DNA from 2 places in the Nocardioides ginsengisegetis genome. Region 1 is predicted to be linked to the other one. Evidence: predicted binding sites of a transcription regulator. Region 1 holds the regulator's gene; the other holds the start of a gene.
The links. The regulator HrcA, encoded in region 1, represses chaperone genes, less so after heat shock. The targets are predictions, from matches to a motif close to TTGGCACTCGNNNNNNNCGAGTGCCAA.

Region 1 (7,253 bases):
TCGGCGTCGATGTGGAGGTACATCCGGGTCACCGGCGTCGCGCCACCAGCACCGGTCTGTGTGGCGATGACGCCGGCCGCCCGGGCCTTGCGGATGTCCAAGGCGTCCTGCGAGCCGTCGGTGAGGAGCTGGTGGGCGGTGGCGCAGATCAGGTCGTGCAGGGCAGTGAGGTCGGCGGTGTCGCCGGTGATCTCCAACGTCGACGTGCCGGCCCAGACCCCGAGTCGGCGGGGCGAGCCGTGGGTGAGCCGCACGCCCCACGCGGCCTTGGCCTCGTCCTCGGCGTCCGCGACCGTCTCGGGGTCGAGGTCGGCCAGCGCCGCGGCGATGGCGTTCTCGATCGTGGTCACACCCCAGGCACCCATCCGGTCCGCGAGGGCGGCGTCGACGTGGGCGGCGACCGCGGCGGACTGGGCGGCGCACAGCTGCGCGACCCGGCGGGCGCGCCAGACGGGGACCTCGAGGGCTTCGACCGTGGCCCAGATCCGCGGGTGGCGGTGGCGCAGGTTGAGCCCGTCGGCGATCAGCGCGATCCCGGCGGCGGTGGAGATCCCCATCGCGGCCGCGAACGGCTCCGCGGCGAACGCCGCGACCAGGGGTGCGCCGTCGCCGGCGATGGCCTCGTCGCAGTCCAGCCCACCGCCGCCGCGGCCGGCCTCGGCCCAGGTCGCGGCACCGGACTCGTCGGTGGCGGGGTGACGGTGGGCCCACTGCACGGCGTACCGCAGCTTGCGGCGCTGGGCCTGGCGGTCCTGGACCTCCGCATCGGAGACCAGGTAGAGCAGGAAGTCGTCGTCCAGGTCGTCGACCTGGATCCCGATCCCGCCGTTCATGGTCTCCACCAGCATGGGTCCATTCCAGCAGCGACCACCGACAGTTCCGGGCGTCAGGCGCCCGATCCACAACCTCTGGAAGTAAAGCTTTGAAAACCTCGATCACAGCGGTCGAGCAAGGCGACCGAAAGCCACAAGCAGGGTCCGGAGGCACCTCGTGCGAACCCTGCGGTGACCCCATATCTCTGTAATTGCGCGCCGAAGGCGCGAGGTCCCGCACCCAACGTCGGCGCACAAGACCGCACCGTGGCTCGCCGGGTTTCGAGACGCTCGCTCCTCAACCAGCGAGCGGCCTCACCCAGGGACTTGGTACGTGATGGTCAACCGCGTGTCATCGCTCCCCACGGCCTTCCCGGTCACGGTGCCGGTCGCTCCGGCGTACGCGCCCGTGCCGCCGACGACCCGGCCCGCATAGGTCGGCGGAGCAGCGCCGACCGTGTGGACCCGCGTCAGCAGGCAGACCGCCCTTGCAGGCGAGGGCGGTCTCGAAGACGACGCGGTCGGACAGCACGTGACCGCGGAAACTGTCGAAGCCGACGAACGCGCCGGTGGTCCGCGACCGGACCCGCTCGGTCCCGGCGAAGTGGAGCTGGTCGAGGTCCTTGGTCGCCGTCACGTGGAGCAGCAGACGCTTGGTGTGGGTCGTGGCCGCGGCGGGTGCGTGGTGCGACGGCGGGGCCGCGCCCGAGACGGCGGGGATCGTGGCCAGCAGCAGCGCTGCAGCGGCGTACTTCGTGATCATCGGCGTGCTCGATTCCGGGGAGGCAGGTGGGTGGGGCGCCCTCCCCACTTCGTACGCCGCGCGACCGGTCAATGCCATCTCCCAAAGTGGGGATGGGCCATGATGCTCGCCGTGCGCTCCTTCACCGACCTGATCGACGAGGCCGAGGCGGCCGACGTGTCCGGCTGGGACTTCGGCTGGCTCGCGGGCCGGGCGACCGAGGAACGGCCGCCATGGGGCTACGCGCGGCTGCTCGCCGAGCGACTGGCCAACGTCGGATCCGCCCTGGACATCGACACCGGTGGTGGCGAGATCGTGGCCGAGGCGCCCCGTCTCCCGGCGCGGATGGTGGTGACGGAGGGCTGGGTTCCCAACGTCGAGCGCGCCCGGGCGACCCTCGGCCCCCGGGGCGTCGAGGTCGTCCACCACGAGCCCGGCGAGCGGCTGCCCTTCCCCGACGCCACGTTCGAGCTCGTCACGAGCCGCCACCCGGTGCGGCCGCCCTGGACCGAGATCGCCCGGGTCCTGCAGGACGGCGGGACCTACCTCGCCCAGCACGTCGGCCCGGCGTCGGCGTTCGAGCTGATCGAGTGGTTCACCGGCCCAATCCCCCGGACCGACCTCGGCCGCGTCCCCGAGGACGAGGCCGACGCGGCACGGCAGGCCGGGCTGGACGTCGTCGACCTGCGTACGGCGAGCTGCCGGATGGAGATCCACGACGTGGGCGCGGTCGTCTACCTCCTCCGCAAGTGCGTCTGGTGGGTCCCCGACTTCTCGGTGGACCGCTACCGCGCACGGCTCGAGGAGCTCGAGCACGAGCTCCGCGAGAACGGCCCGTTCGTCGCCCACTCGACGCGGACCCTCATCGAGGCCCGGCACTAGCGAGAGGTCAGGACCAGCGCGGGGTGCGGGACAGCAGGGCCGAGACGGCCGCGACGCCCGCGGTCGAGGTGCGCAGCACCTCGGAGCCCAGCCGCACCGACGCGGCACCGGCCGCGACGAACGTCGAGATCTCCTCGGGGCTGACGCCGCCCTCGGGCCCGACAACGACCACGATCCGCCCGGAGGCGGGCACGGTGACCGACGAGAGCGGCACCGACGCCTCCTCGTGGAGCACGACGGCGAGATCGGCCGACCCGACCAGTGACGCGACCGATGCGGTCGAGGCCATCTCGGACACCTCCGGGAACCACGACCGGCGCGCCTGCTTGGCCGCCTCGCGGGCTGTCGAGCGCCAGCGGGCCAGCGACTTCACCGCCCGCTCGCCCTTCCAGACCGCGACGCTGCGCGACGCTGCCCACGGGACGATCTCGGTCACGCCGATCTCGGTGAGCATCTCGACGGCGAGCTCGCCGCGGTCCCCCTTGGGGATCGCCTGGACGACGACCAGCGACGGTGAGGGTGGCGAGGACACGTCCACCGACGCCACCTCCACCGAGAAGACCCGCTTCCCCGTCGACGCGACGGCGCCCTTGACCGAGACCCCCAGGCCGTCGGTCAGCACGACCTGCTCTCCCACTCGCAGCCGGCGTACGGCGACCGCGTGGTGCGCCTCGTCGCCGGTGACCTCGACCGACGCCCCGGCGGCGACGCCCGCGAGCGACGGCACCAGGTGGACCGGCAGCGACATCAGTGCTGGTTGAACGAGTCGCGGAGGCGGCCGAAGAACGACTTGTTGCCGGGACGGACCTGCCCGGTCGGCGACTCCTCGCCGCGCAGGGCGGCGAGCTCGCGGAGCAGCTCCTCCTGGCGCGCGTCCAGCTTGGTCGGCGTCTCGACGATCACGCTGACGACCAGGTCGCCGCGACCACCGCGCAGCCCGGGCACGCCCCGGCCGCGCAGGATCTGCTCGGTGCCGGACTGGGTGCCGGGCTTGAGCTCGAGCTCGAAGGACGTCTCGACGCCCGAGTCGGCGCCGCTCTCGACGTCGGCCTCCAGCGTCGGCAGGGTCAGCGTGGTGCCCAGCGCGGCCGCCGACATCGGCACCGACACGGTGCAGTGCAGGTCGTTGCCGTGGCGGGTGAAGGTCTCGTGTGGCGCGATGTGGATCTCGACGTAGAGGTCGCCGGCGGGGCCGCCACCGGGGCCGACCTCGCCCTGCTCCGTGAGCTGGACGCGGGTGCCGTTGTCGACACCGGCGGGGATCTTGACGGTCAACGTGCGGCGCGAGCGGACCCGGCCGTCACCGGAGCACTCCCGGCACGGGTCGGGGATGATCGAGCCGAAGCCGCGGCACGCCGCGCACGGGCGCAGCGTGCGGATCTCACCGAGGAAGGACCGCTGCACGTGGGCGACCTCGCCCGCACCGCGGCAGGTCTCGCACGGCACCGGGTGGCTGCCGGGAGCGGCGCCATCACCGTTGCAGGTGGTGCACAGGACGGCGGTGTCGACCTTGAGCTCGCGGGCGGTGCCGAAGGCGGCCTCGGCGAGGTCGACCTCGAGGCGGATCAGGGCGTCCTGGCCACGGCGTACGCGCGGACGCGGGCCCCGGCCCTGCGCGGCGCCCGGCGCCCCGCCGCCGAAGAACGCGTCCATGATGTCGGTGAAGGAGAAGCCGGCGCCCTGCCCGAAGCCGCCGCCCTGCCCGCCGAACGGGTCGCCGCCGCGGTCGTAGGCCGCGCGCTTCTGGGGGTCGGAGAGCACCTCGTAGGCCATCGAGACCTCCTTGAACTTCTCCTGCGTCTCGGGGTCCGGGTTGACGTCCGGGTGCAGCTGCCGGGCCAGACGCCGGTAGGCCTTCTTGATGGCGTCGGCGTCCGCGTCGCGGGCGACACCGAGGAGGTCGTACAGGTCCTGGCTCAAAACACGTTCCTTCTCGTTGCTGTGGGGGGCGTTCGGGGAAGAGGGCCTCAGCCCTCGTCGAGGAGGCGGGAGACGTAGCGGGCGACCGCGCGGACCGCCGCCATCGTGCCGGGGTAGTCCATGCGGGTCGGGCCGACGATCCCGAGGGTCGCCACGGCCTCGTCGCGCGGGCCGTAGCCGGTCGCGACGACGCTGGTGGCCGACAGCTCCTGGTAGGGGCCCTCGTGACCGATCCGGACGGTGACCGCGCCGCCGGTGGAGGCCTCGCCGAGCAGCTTGAGCAGCACCACGTGCTCCTCCAGCGCCTCGAGGAGCGGCCTGACCGCGGAGTCGAAGCTGTCGCCGTAGCGCGCGAGGTTGGCGGCACCGCCGACCGCGATCCGCTCGTCGGAGCGGTGGTCGACGAGCACCTCGACGAGCACCTCGACGACCGAGCGGGTCGCCTCCCCGTCGACGACGGGTACGACGGCACGCAGCGCCGTCACCGCGTCGGCGATCACGGCACCCGTCGCCGCCCGGTTGACCGCGAGGCGCAGGTCGGCGAGGTCCTCGTCGGTGATCGGGGCATCGAGCTCCACGACGCGCTGCTCCACCCGGCCGGTGGAGAGGATCAGCACCGCCAGCAGCCGGGTCGGGGAGAGCGCGACCAGCTCGACGTGGCGGACCGTGGAGCGGGAAAGCGTGGGGTACTGCACGACGGCGACCTGACGCGTCAGCTGCGAGAGCGTCCGCACGGAGCGCTGCACGACGTCGTCGAGGTCGACGGCGCCGTCGAGGAAGGTCGAGATCGCCTTGCGCTCCGCAGCGCTCATCGGCTTGACCGTCGAGAGGCGGTCCACGAAGAGGCGGTAGCCCTTGTCGGTGGGCACCCGGCCGGCGCTGGTGTGGGGCTGGGTGATGAACCCCTCCTCCTCCAGCGCGGCCATGTCGTTGCGCACGGTGGCCGGTGACACGCCCAGCCCGTGGCGCTCCACGAGAGCCTTGGACCCGACCGGCTCCTCGGTCGAGACGTAGTCCTCGACGATGGCGCGGAGCACGGCGAGCCGGCGCTCTTCCTGCATCGTGACCTCCTCGGCGCTGTCGTCAGTCTTGGCACTCGCGTGTTCGGAGTGCCAAGGGTACTAGGGTCTCGGGCCATGACGGAGTTCACGGAGGTGGCCGAGCGCGTGTGGGTCGCGCGCTACGAGTGGTTCGACGTGAACGTCACACTGGTCGGCGGTGACCGCGGGCTGCTCGCGGTCGACACGCACGCCTCGGCGCTGGCGGCGCGCGGCGTCCTGGACGACGTACGCCGGCTGGGCGCGGGCGAGGTGGTCGGCGTGGTCAACACCCACGAGCACTTCGACCACACCTTCGGCAACGGGATGTTCCGCAGCGCCTACGGCCAGATTCCGATCCACGCCCACGAGACGGCGGCGGCGCGGACCCTCGAGGCGGCCGAGCGGATCAAGGGCCTCTACCGGGACGACCCGTCCGACCCGCACCGCGACGAGGTGCTGGAGACCGAGGTCGTCGTGGCCGACACGACGTTCTCCTCAGCAGTCTCCCTCGACCTGGGCGACCGCGCGGTCGAGCTGGTCCATCCGGGGCGCGGCCACACGGGCGGCGACCTCGTGGTGCGCGTGCCCGACGTCGACGTGCTGCTGGCGGGCGACCTGGTGGAGGAGTCGGCGGCGCCGGGCTTCGGCGGCGACTGCTACCCGCTGGAGTGGCCGCTCGCGCTGGACATCGTGCTGGGGCTGACCACGTCGTCGACGGTCGTGGTGCCCGGTCACGGGGCTCCGGTCACCCGCGACTTCGTCGAGGAGCAGCGCAACGCGATCGGCATCGTCGCGGAGACGATCCGCGACCTCGCGACCCGGGGCGTGCCGGTCGACCAGGCCCTGGAGGTGGGCGACTGGCCCTACCTGCGCGAGGTGCTCGGACACGCCGTACGCCGTGGCTACGAGCAGCTGCCCCGCAGCCAGAAGCGTCTGCCCCTCATCTGACAGCGCACGCACGACCGGCCCGGAACCCCTGGAGGTCCGGGCCGATCTGACGAGCGGGCCACGCGGCCCGAGGGCTCGACCCCGGCGCTCAGCGCTCGATGTCGATGTCGCGGCGGGGCTGGACGTGACCCTCGACGTCGTCGTCGTCGGTCAGCGTGTGACCGCCCGCCCTGCGGTGACCCTCCACGTCCTCCTCCTCGGAGAGCGTGTGGCCGCCCGCCCTGCGGTGTCCCTCGACGTCGTCCTCGTCCGTCAGCGTGGGTCCACCCATCCTGCGGTGGCCCTCGACGTCGTCTTCGTCGTCGGTGAACGTGTGGCCGCCGGCCCTGCGGTGGCCCTCGACGTCCTCGTCCTCGGCGAACGTGTGGCCGCCGGCCCTGCGGTGACCTTCCACGTCCTCGTCCGTCGGCTCGTTGATCGGGTTGTCGTTCATGGTGGTTCTCCTCTGTTGGTGGGCCGCTCGCCCTGGTTGTTCCGAACTGTGCTCCTGCTGCTCGCTCCGTTCCGTCTGCTCGCTGACACAGCGAGCGTCTTCTCGCCGACCCCTACGGGACGGCGTTCTCGCTCACCGCCTGGAGCACCGCCTTCACCTGGAAGGGCGTGAGCCCCGGGTGCTTGCCGAGCAGCAGCGTGACCATGCCGGCCACGTGCGGTGCGGCGAAGCTGTTTCCGGTCGCGACGATCGAGGACCGGTCGGCCCACGCCACGTCGACGTCGATCCCGCGCGCGCCGAACTCCACCGGCGGCTTCGGGTTGTAGGCCAGCCCCATCGGGTCGGCGCCCTCCCGGGCGGCCACCGAGACGACCGAGGCGTACTGCGAGGGGTACGTCGGCCCGGGGCTGTTGTTGGCCGCGCTGACCAGGACCGTGTTGCCGAAGTAGGCCTCGTCGGCGACCTCGTGCAGCGGC
Region 2 (7,253 bases), 670 kb from region 1:
CCTCGACGTGCACGCCACGGCGATCGCCCTCGGCTGCAGCGAGGGCACGGTCAAGAGCCAGACGTCCCGGGCGCTCGCCAGTCTCCGGTCCATGTTCGAGGCGGCGGCCCGCGACGAGCTCGCGGTCGCCGGAGAGAGGAGCCTGCCGTGGTGAACGAGCTGCGCACGCTGTTGCGCGAGAACGTCGAGCACGCCCCCGAGGACCACGCCGACCTCGGCGAGGTGCTGCGCCTGGGCCGGTCCCGCGTACGCCGCCGGCGGACCCTGGTCGGCTCCGGGGCCGTCTCGGCCGTCGCCGTCGCGGGTCTCGTGACCGCGCTGGCGCTCGGCGGTCCCGGCACCGACCACGCCACCGGACCAGCCTCGCGGCCGTTGCCGGACGCGCCGACCACCAGCCTCGCCGACGCGGTCCCGGCCGTGGCCGGACGCGACTACACCGAGCTGGCGTCGTACACCAACGACAACCTCGACGCCGACAACGGGCAGTACTTCGACGGCGTCACCGACGACGGGCTCATCCTCTTCCGCGACGGGCCGCGGTCCGACCAGCTGCGGCCGCGGTTCGCGCTGCTCGACCCCGCGACCGGGACCAAGGACTGGCTGCCGGACCTGCGCATCGGCCAGACCCAGACCTGGCCGGCCGAGCTCGGGTCCGACCGCCTCATCCTCGTGGGTCCGTCCGGCAGCAAGGCCTCGACGCTGACGGCCTGGGTCTTCGACCGCGGCAGGCGCACGTGGTCGGAGCTGACCTGGCCCGGCCTGCCCGCGGTGGGCTTCCCCGGAGCGGCCCAGGTCGGCCCCGACGAGCGCCTCTACGTCGGGGTGCCCGCCACGCAGGGCAAGATCCCCGAGGGCGGCTGGCCGACCCAGGCGGGCGGCGACGCCGAGGACGCCGACGCCCAGGGCGACTCCTTCGAGCTGTGGTCGGTCTCGCTGACCGACGGCTCCGACGCCCGCGACGAGGGCCTGCGCTTCGGCGAGCTGGCCTTCACGCCGCACTCGATGGTGTGGACCGACCGCAGCAACGGCGACGCCGGGCAGGTGCACGTGCGCGACCTCGCGACCGGCGAGGAGCACGCCTTCGACCCGCACTCCGGCGACCGGTGCAACCTGCTCGGCTTCGGGGCGACCGACGACCGGGTGGTGCTCAGCCAGTACTGCGGCACCTACGGCGACGTCCGCGACGACCGGGTCCAGGTGCTCACCACCGACGGCGACCAGGTCGTCACGATCCAGGACAGCAGCATCGACGGCATGCTGGCCGGGGCCGGCGGCGACGGCAGCCTCGTCGAGATCACGGCGTACGAACGCGGCCAGGCGGGGACCTACATCTACGACCTCGCGTCCGGGCGGCTGCTGCGGATCAGCGACGCGATGGCGAAGTGGGGCAACGGCGGTCCGGCACCGGACGGCACGTTCCTGTGGTGCACCCCGACCAACCGCGGCCACGGCCAGGTGCAGCACGTCGGAGAGCTGACCCCCTGACCCGACCCCTGAAATGACACCGACCCGTCGTCAGCTGACGACGGGTCGGTGTTGTGTCGCGTCAGGACGCGACGGGTGGATCAGTGGCCGTGGCCGTGCCCGTGGCCGGCGCCCGCGGGGGCGTCGTCCTCTTCCTCGGGCTTCTCCACGATCAGCGTCTCGGTCGTCAGCAGCATGGCCGCGATCGAGGTCGCGTTGACCAGCGCGGAGCGGGTGACCTTGACCGGGTCCAGGACGCCCTGGGCGACCAGGTCGCCGTACTCCTCGGTGGCGGCGTTGTAGCCGTTGCCGATGCCGAGCTCGCGGACCTTGGAGGTGACGACGTAGCCGTTGACACCGCCGTTCTCGGCGATCCAGCGCAGCGGCTCGTCGGCGGCCTTGCGCACGATGCGCACGCCCGCTGCCTCGTCGCCGGTGAGGCCGAGGTCGCCGTCGAGGACGGAGACCGCGTGGATGAGCGCGGAGCCACCGCCGGGGACGATGCCCTCCTCGATCGCGGCGCGCGTCGCGGAGACGGCGTCCTCGATGCGGTGCTTCTTCTCCTTCAGCTCCACCTCGGTGGCGGCGCCGACCTTGATCACGCACACGCCGCCGGCCAGCTTCGCGAGGCGCTCCTGGAGCTTCTCGCGGTCCCAGTCGGAGTCGGTGTTCTCGATCTCGGCCTTGATCTGGTTGACGCGACCCTCGACCGCGGCGGCGTCACCGGCGCCGTCGATGATCGTGGTGTTGTCCTTGGTGATCACGACGCGACGGGCCTGGCCCAGCACCTCGAGACCGACCTGGTCGAGCTTGAGGCCGACCTCGGGGGCGATGACCTGACCACCGGTCAGGGTCGCGATGTCCTGCATCATCGCCTTGCGGCGGTCACCGAACGCGGGGGCCTTGACGGCGACCGCGTTGAAGGTGCCGCGGATCTTGTTCACGACCAGGGTCGAGAGGGCCTCGCCCTCGACGTCCTCGGAGAGGATGAACAGCGGCTTGCCGGCGGCGATGACCTTCTCGAGCAGCGGCAGCAGGTCGGAGATCGCGGAGATCTTGCCCTGGTGCAGCAGGATGTAGGGGTCGTCGAGGACGGCCTCCATGCGCTCGGGGTCGGTGACGAAGTAGGCCGAGATGTAGCCCTTGTCGAACTGCATGCCCTCGGTGAACTCCAGCTCGGTGCCCATGGTGTTGGACTCCTCGACGGTGATCACGCCGTCCTTGCCGACCTTGTCGAAGGCCTCGGCGAGCAGGTCGCCGATGACGCTGTCGCGGCTGGAGATCGTGGCCACGGAGGCCATGTCCTCGCGGGACTCGACCTCGCGGGCCGCCTCGCGCAGCGCGTCGCCGACGGCCTCGGCCGCGGCGTCCATGCCCCGCTTGAGACCCATCGGGTTGAAGCCGGCAGCCACGGCGCGCAGGCCCTCGTGGACCATCGCCTGGGCCAGCACGGTGGCGGTGGTGGTGCCGTCACCCGCGACGTCGTTGGTCTTGGTGGCGACCTCCTTGGTGAGCTGCGCACCGAGGTTCTCGAACGGGTCGTCCAGCTCGATCTCCCGCGCGACGGTCACACCGTCGTTGGTGATCGTGGGGGCGCCCCACTTCTTGTCGAGGACGACGTAGCGGCCCTTGGGGCCGAGCGTCACCTTGACGGCGTTGGCGAGCTTGTCCACGCCGCGCTCGAGCGAGCGGCGGGCGTTCTCGTCGAACTCCAGGATCTTGGGCATTGGTCTCCTCTAGAAACGAGTTCGGGTCGTGCCGCCCAGGGTGCGCAGGAGCGCACCGTGGGCAGCACGACCCGGCGAAATCAGGAAACGACGGCGAGGACGTCGCGGGCGCTCAGGATGAGGTACTCGGCGCCGGCGTACTTGACCTCGGTGCCGCCGTACTTGCTGTAGATGACCTTGTCGCCGACGTTGACGTCCAGCGGGACGCGGTTGCCGTTGTCGTCGATGCGACCCGGACCGATGGCCAGGACCTCGCCCTCCTGGGGCTTCTCCTTGGCGGTGTCCGGGATGACCAGGCCGGAGGCCGTGGTCTGCTCGGCGTCGAGGGGCTTCACGACGAGGCGGTCCTCGAGGGGCTTGATGTTGACCGACACGATGTCGACCTCCACTTTCTCCACTTGTCTGACTCTGGGTGAAGGCGCGGGACGCGCCTCCGGACGTTGGGGCCTGCTGGGAAGGGCGCCGTCGCGGGGGTCGCTCTTCGTCGCAAGCACTGGCACCCTCATGGCGAGAGTGCCAGATCAGACGTTAGCACTCGCCCCAGCGGAGTGCCAGAGAAGCCCACCTGAACGTTCGCCCAACGCTCTGCGAGGATCGCCTCGTGGACCTCGACGACTTCCGGTGGCTGCTGACCGACGACGGCCAGCAGCTGCTCGCCCGCGCCGCCGACGCCCCGGCCGACCCCCTGCACGCCCAGACCCAGCTCCGTCGTACGGCGGATCCGGGGCACGTCGCCGCCGCGCTCACCCAGGTCGGGCTTCGTCGGAAGGCGGAGGCGAAGTTCGGCGACCTCGCGGCCCGGATGTACTTCACGCCGGACGGCCTCGAGCAGGCGACCCGGCTGCCGGTCGCCACGCACCGCTCCGCCCGGTTGCAGGCCGCGCAGATGGAGACCCTCGTCGACCTCGGCTGCGGCATCGGCGGCGACCTCATCGCGTCCGCCCGCGCCGGCCTGACCTGCGCCGGCGTGGACCTCGACCCGGTGCGCGTGGCCGTCGCCGAGGCCAACCTGGCCGCCCTCGACCTGCCGGGCGCGGTCATGGTCGCCGACGCCACCGGGGTCGACCACTCCCCCTTCGACGTGGCGTTCGCCGACCCGGCGCGACGCACCGGACGCGGCCGCACGTTCGACGTCGACGACTGGACCCCGCCGTGGCCGTTCGTCGAGGGGCTGCTGCGCCGCGACGCCTGCGTCAAGGTCGCGCCCGGCATCCCGCACGCGATCATCCCCGCCGGGGTCGAGGCCGAGTGGGTCAGCGACCACGGCGAGGTCAAGGAGGCCGCGCTCTGGTCAGGCCGGCTGGCCACCACCGAGCGCCGGGCCACCGTCATCGGCGACGGTGGGCTGGCCACCCTCACCGAGGAGGACGACCCGGGCGCCGGCGTGGTGCCGGTCGGTCGCTTCCTCTACGAGCCCGACGGCGCCGTGATCCGGGCCGGGCTGGTCACCGCGGTCGCCGCCGGGGTGCAGGGCGGCCTGGTCGACGCCCACATCGCCTACGTCACCTCCGACGAGGCCATGCGCACGCCCTTCGCCCGTGGCTACGAGGTGCTCGAGGAGCTGCCCTACCGCGAGAAGGCACTCCGGGCCGCGCTCCGGGAGCGCAACGTCGGCGCCCTGACCATCAAGAAGCGCGGCGTCGAGGTCGTGCCCGAGCAGCTGCGCAAGCGGCTCGACCTCTCCGGCGACGAGACCGCCACCGTCGTGCTCACCCGGGTCGCCGGGAGCGGCACGGCCCTGCTCGTCCGGCCGTTCTGAGGGCTTCTATGCCGAGGCCAGCAGCAGCCGGGCCATCGGGTGGCCGCGGACCCGGCCAGCGAGGGTGTCCCAGGTCAGCTCCATGACCGTGGGCGGGGCGTCGCGGCGCGTGAGCATCCGGGCCATCCACTCCCGCACCTCGAGCATGATCGTGTCGTCCCCGGTCACCAGCGCCGCGCCCAGACAGCCGACCAGGTGGTCGACGTTGCTCTCGTAGTCGGTCCACCAGTCCGGGGTGCCGCCCTCGTCGCCGACCCGGCGGCGTACCTGCCGGACGACGTACGCCGCCAGCTCGGGCCGGGCGTCCTCCAGCCAGGCGCCCTCGGCCTCGCCCGGCACCGTCTCGAGGTCGGGCAGCCGTGGGAGGCGGGCGGGCAGCCGGTCGAGCACCTCGACGACGGCCTCGATGCTGGGGGCGTACGCCGTGGCCCCGAGCGAGCGCGCCCGGCGGGCGTCGAGGCCGAACGCCTGACCGCCCACGACCACGGGCACCCCGAGCGCACGGAGGCTGACCAGCATGGACTTCTGCGTGCCGAGGGCCGACGTGAGCGACCCGCTGAACAGGACGGCGCGCGGGCCGAGGTCCAGCACCTCGCTCAGCAGCGAGGACGGCTCGGGGTCGGCGCCGAGGTAGTGCACGCGGTGGCCCTCCATCCGCAGCCCCTCGGCCACGACGAGCGCCGGCAGGGCGTGCCGCTCGCCGGGGAGGCAGGACACCAGGAGGGCGCGCCCGTCGAGGGTCGGCGACCTCGAGGTGACCGAGGCCAGCCAGTGCACGAGGCTCTCGCTGACCGCCGTGGCCTCGTGCTCCTGGGCCACCGTCCACTCGCCCTCGAGCCAGAGCTCGCCGATCCGGTGCTGCGCCTCGAGCACGAACTCGTCGAGCACCTCGCGCGGTGCGGCCCCCTCGTCGAGGGCTCGCTGGATGAAGGTGATCGCCAGGTCGCGATCACCTTCCGCGAGAGCCGTCCAGTAGTCATCCCACCCGGACATGGGCCCACTGTGTCAGAGTCCCGACGCGCGCTCGGCCCCAATTGTGGTGTCGTCGCCGTGCCCGGTGTGGACGACGGTGTCGTCGGGGAGGGCGAAGAGCCGGGCCCGGATCGACTCCTTGATGAGGTCCTCGTCGGAGAAGGACCGCCCGGTCGCCCCCGGACCGCCCTGGAAGAGGGTGTCGCCGGTGAAGACGCAGCCCAGCTCGGGGGCGTGGAAGCAGACCGCGCCGGGCGCGTGGCCCGGCGTGTGGATCACCCGGAGCGGGGTGCCGCCGACGGTCAGCTCGAAGCCGTCGGCGAGGTCGAGGTCCCACAGGTGGTCGGTGTGCGTGAGCTCCCACAGCGGCCGGTCGTCGGGGTGCAGCATGATCGGCGCGACGACCCGCTCGCGCAGCGCCGGCGCGACGCGCACGTGGTCGTCGTGGGCGTGGGTGCACAGGATCGCCTTGACGGTGCGGTCGCCGACCACGTCCATGATCGCCTCGACGTCGTGGGGCGCGTCGATGACCACGCACTCGCGGTCGTCGCCGACCACCCAGATGTTGTTGTCGACCTGGTGCGTCTCCCCGTCGAGGCTGAACGTGCCGGACACGACCGCGTGGTCGACGCGGGTCACTTGAGGATCACCACGCTGCGGAGCACGTCGCCGTCGTGCATGCGCGCAAAGGCGGCCTCCACGTCGTCGATGCCGATCTCCTCGGTGACGAACGCGTCGAGGTCGAGCCGGCCCTGCTGGTAGAGGTCGACGAGCATCGGGAAGTCACGGCTGGGCAGGCAGTCGCCGTACCAGCTGGACTTCAGCGACCCGCCGCGGCCGAAGACGTCGATGAGCGGGATGTCGGGGAGCGTCATGTCCGGCGTCGGGACGCCGACCAGGACGACGGTGCCGGCCAGGTCGCGGGCGTAGAACGCCTGCTTCCAGGTCTCGGGACGGCCCACGGCCTCGATCACGACGTCGGCGCCGTGGCCGCCGGTGAGCTCCTGGATCGCGGCGACCGGGTCGGTCGTCGAGGAGTCGACGGTGTGCGTCGCGCCCATCTCGGTGGCCTTGGCGAGCTTCTTGGGGTCGATGTCGACGGCGATGATCGGGCTCGCACCCGCCAGCGCCGAGCCCGCGACGGCGGCCACGCCGACACCGCCGCAGCCGATGACGGCCACGGACTTGCCGCGCGTCACCTGGCCGGTGTTGATCGCGGCGCCGATGCCGGCCATCACGCCGCACCCCAGCAGGCCGACCGCGGCCGCCCGGGCCGACGGGTCGACCTTGGTGCACTGGCCGGCGGCGACCAGGGTCTTCTCGGCGAACGC

Region 2: a site for HrcA is predicted at 3,720-3,746, ahead of groES (co-chaperone GroES). Genes of this name have one in related genera too.

Annotation. Positions count from the first base shown of each region.
Region 1 covers NZ_JACGXA010000001.1:1,100,363-1,107,615, reverse strand. Annotated here, with positions in the region: gene FB382_RS05160 (HNH endonuclease signature motif containing protein) at 1-848, opposite strand, end outside; gene FB382_RS05155 (hypothetical protein) at 1,165-1,575, opposite strand; gene FB382_RS05150 (class I SAM-dependent methyltransferase) at 1,675-2,436, shown strand; gene FB382_RS05145 (16S rRNA (uracil(1498)-N(3))-methyltransferase) at 2,444-3,184, opposite strand; gene dnaJ (molecular chaperone DnaJ) at 3,184-4,356, opposite strand; gene hrcA (heat-inducible transcriptional repressor HrcA) at 4,404-5,417, opposite strand; gene FB382_RS05130 (MBL fold metallo-hydrolase) at 5,493-6,344, shown strand; gene FB382_RS05125 (hypothetical protein) at 6,433-6,777, opposite strand; gene FB382_RS05120 (S8 family serine peptidase) at 6,890-7,253, opposite strand, start outside.
Region 2 covers NZ_JACGXA010000001.1:433,700-440,952, reverse strand. Annotated here, with positions in the region: gene FB382_RS02135 (SigE family RNA polymerase sigma factor) at 1-154, shown strand, start outside; gene FB382_RS02130 (hypothetical protein) at 148-1,485, shown strand; gene groL (chaperonin GroEL) at 1,566-3,191, opposite strand; gene groES (co-chaperone GroES) at 3,272-3,565, opposite strand; gene FB382_RS02115 (THUMP-like domain-containing protein) at 3,793-4,950, shown strand; gene FB382_RS02110 (cobalamin B12-binding domain-containing protein) at 4,957-5,943, opposite strand; gene FB382_RS02105 (MBL fold metallo-hydrolase) at 5,956-6,561, opposite strand; gene FB382_RS02100 (S-(hydroxymethyl)mycothiol dehydrogenase) at 6,558-7,253, opposite strand, start outside.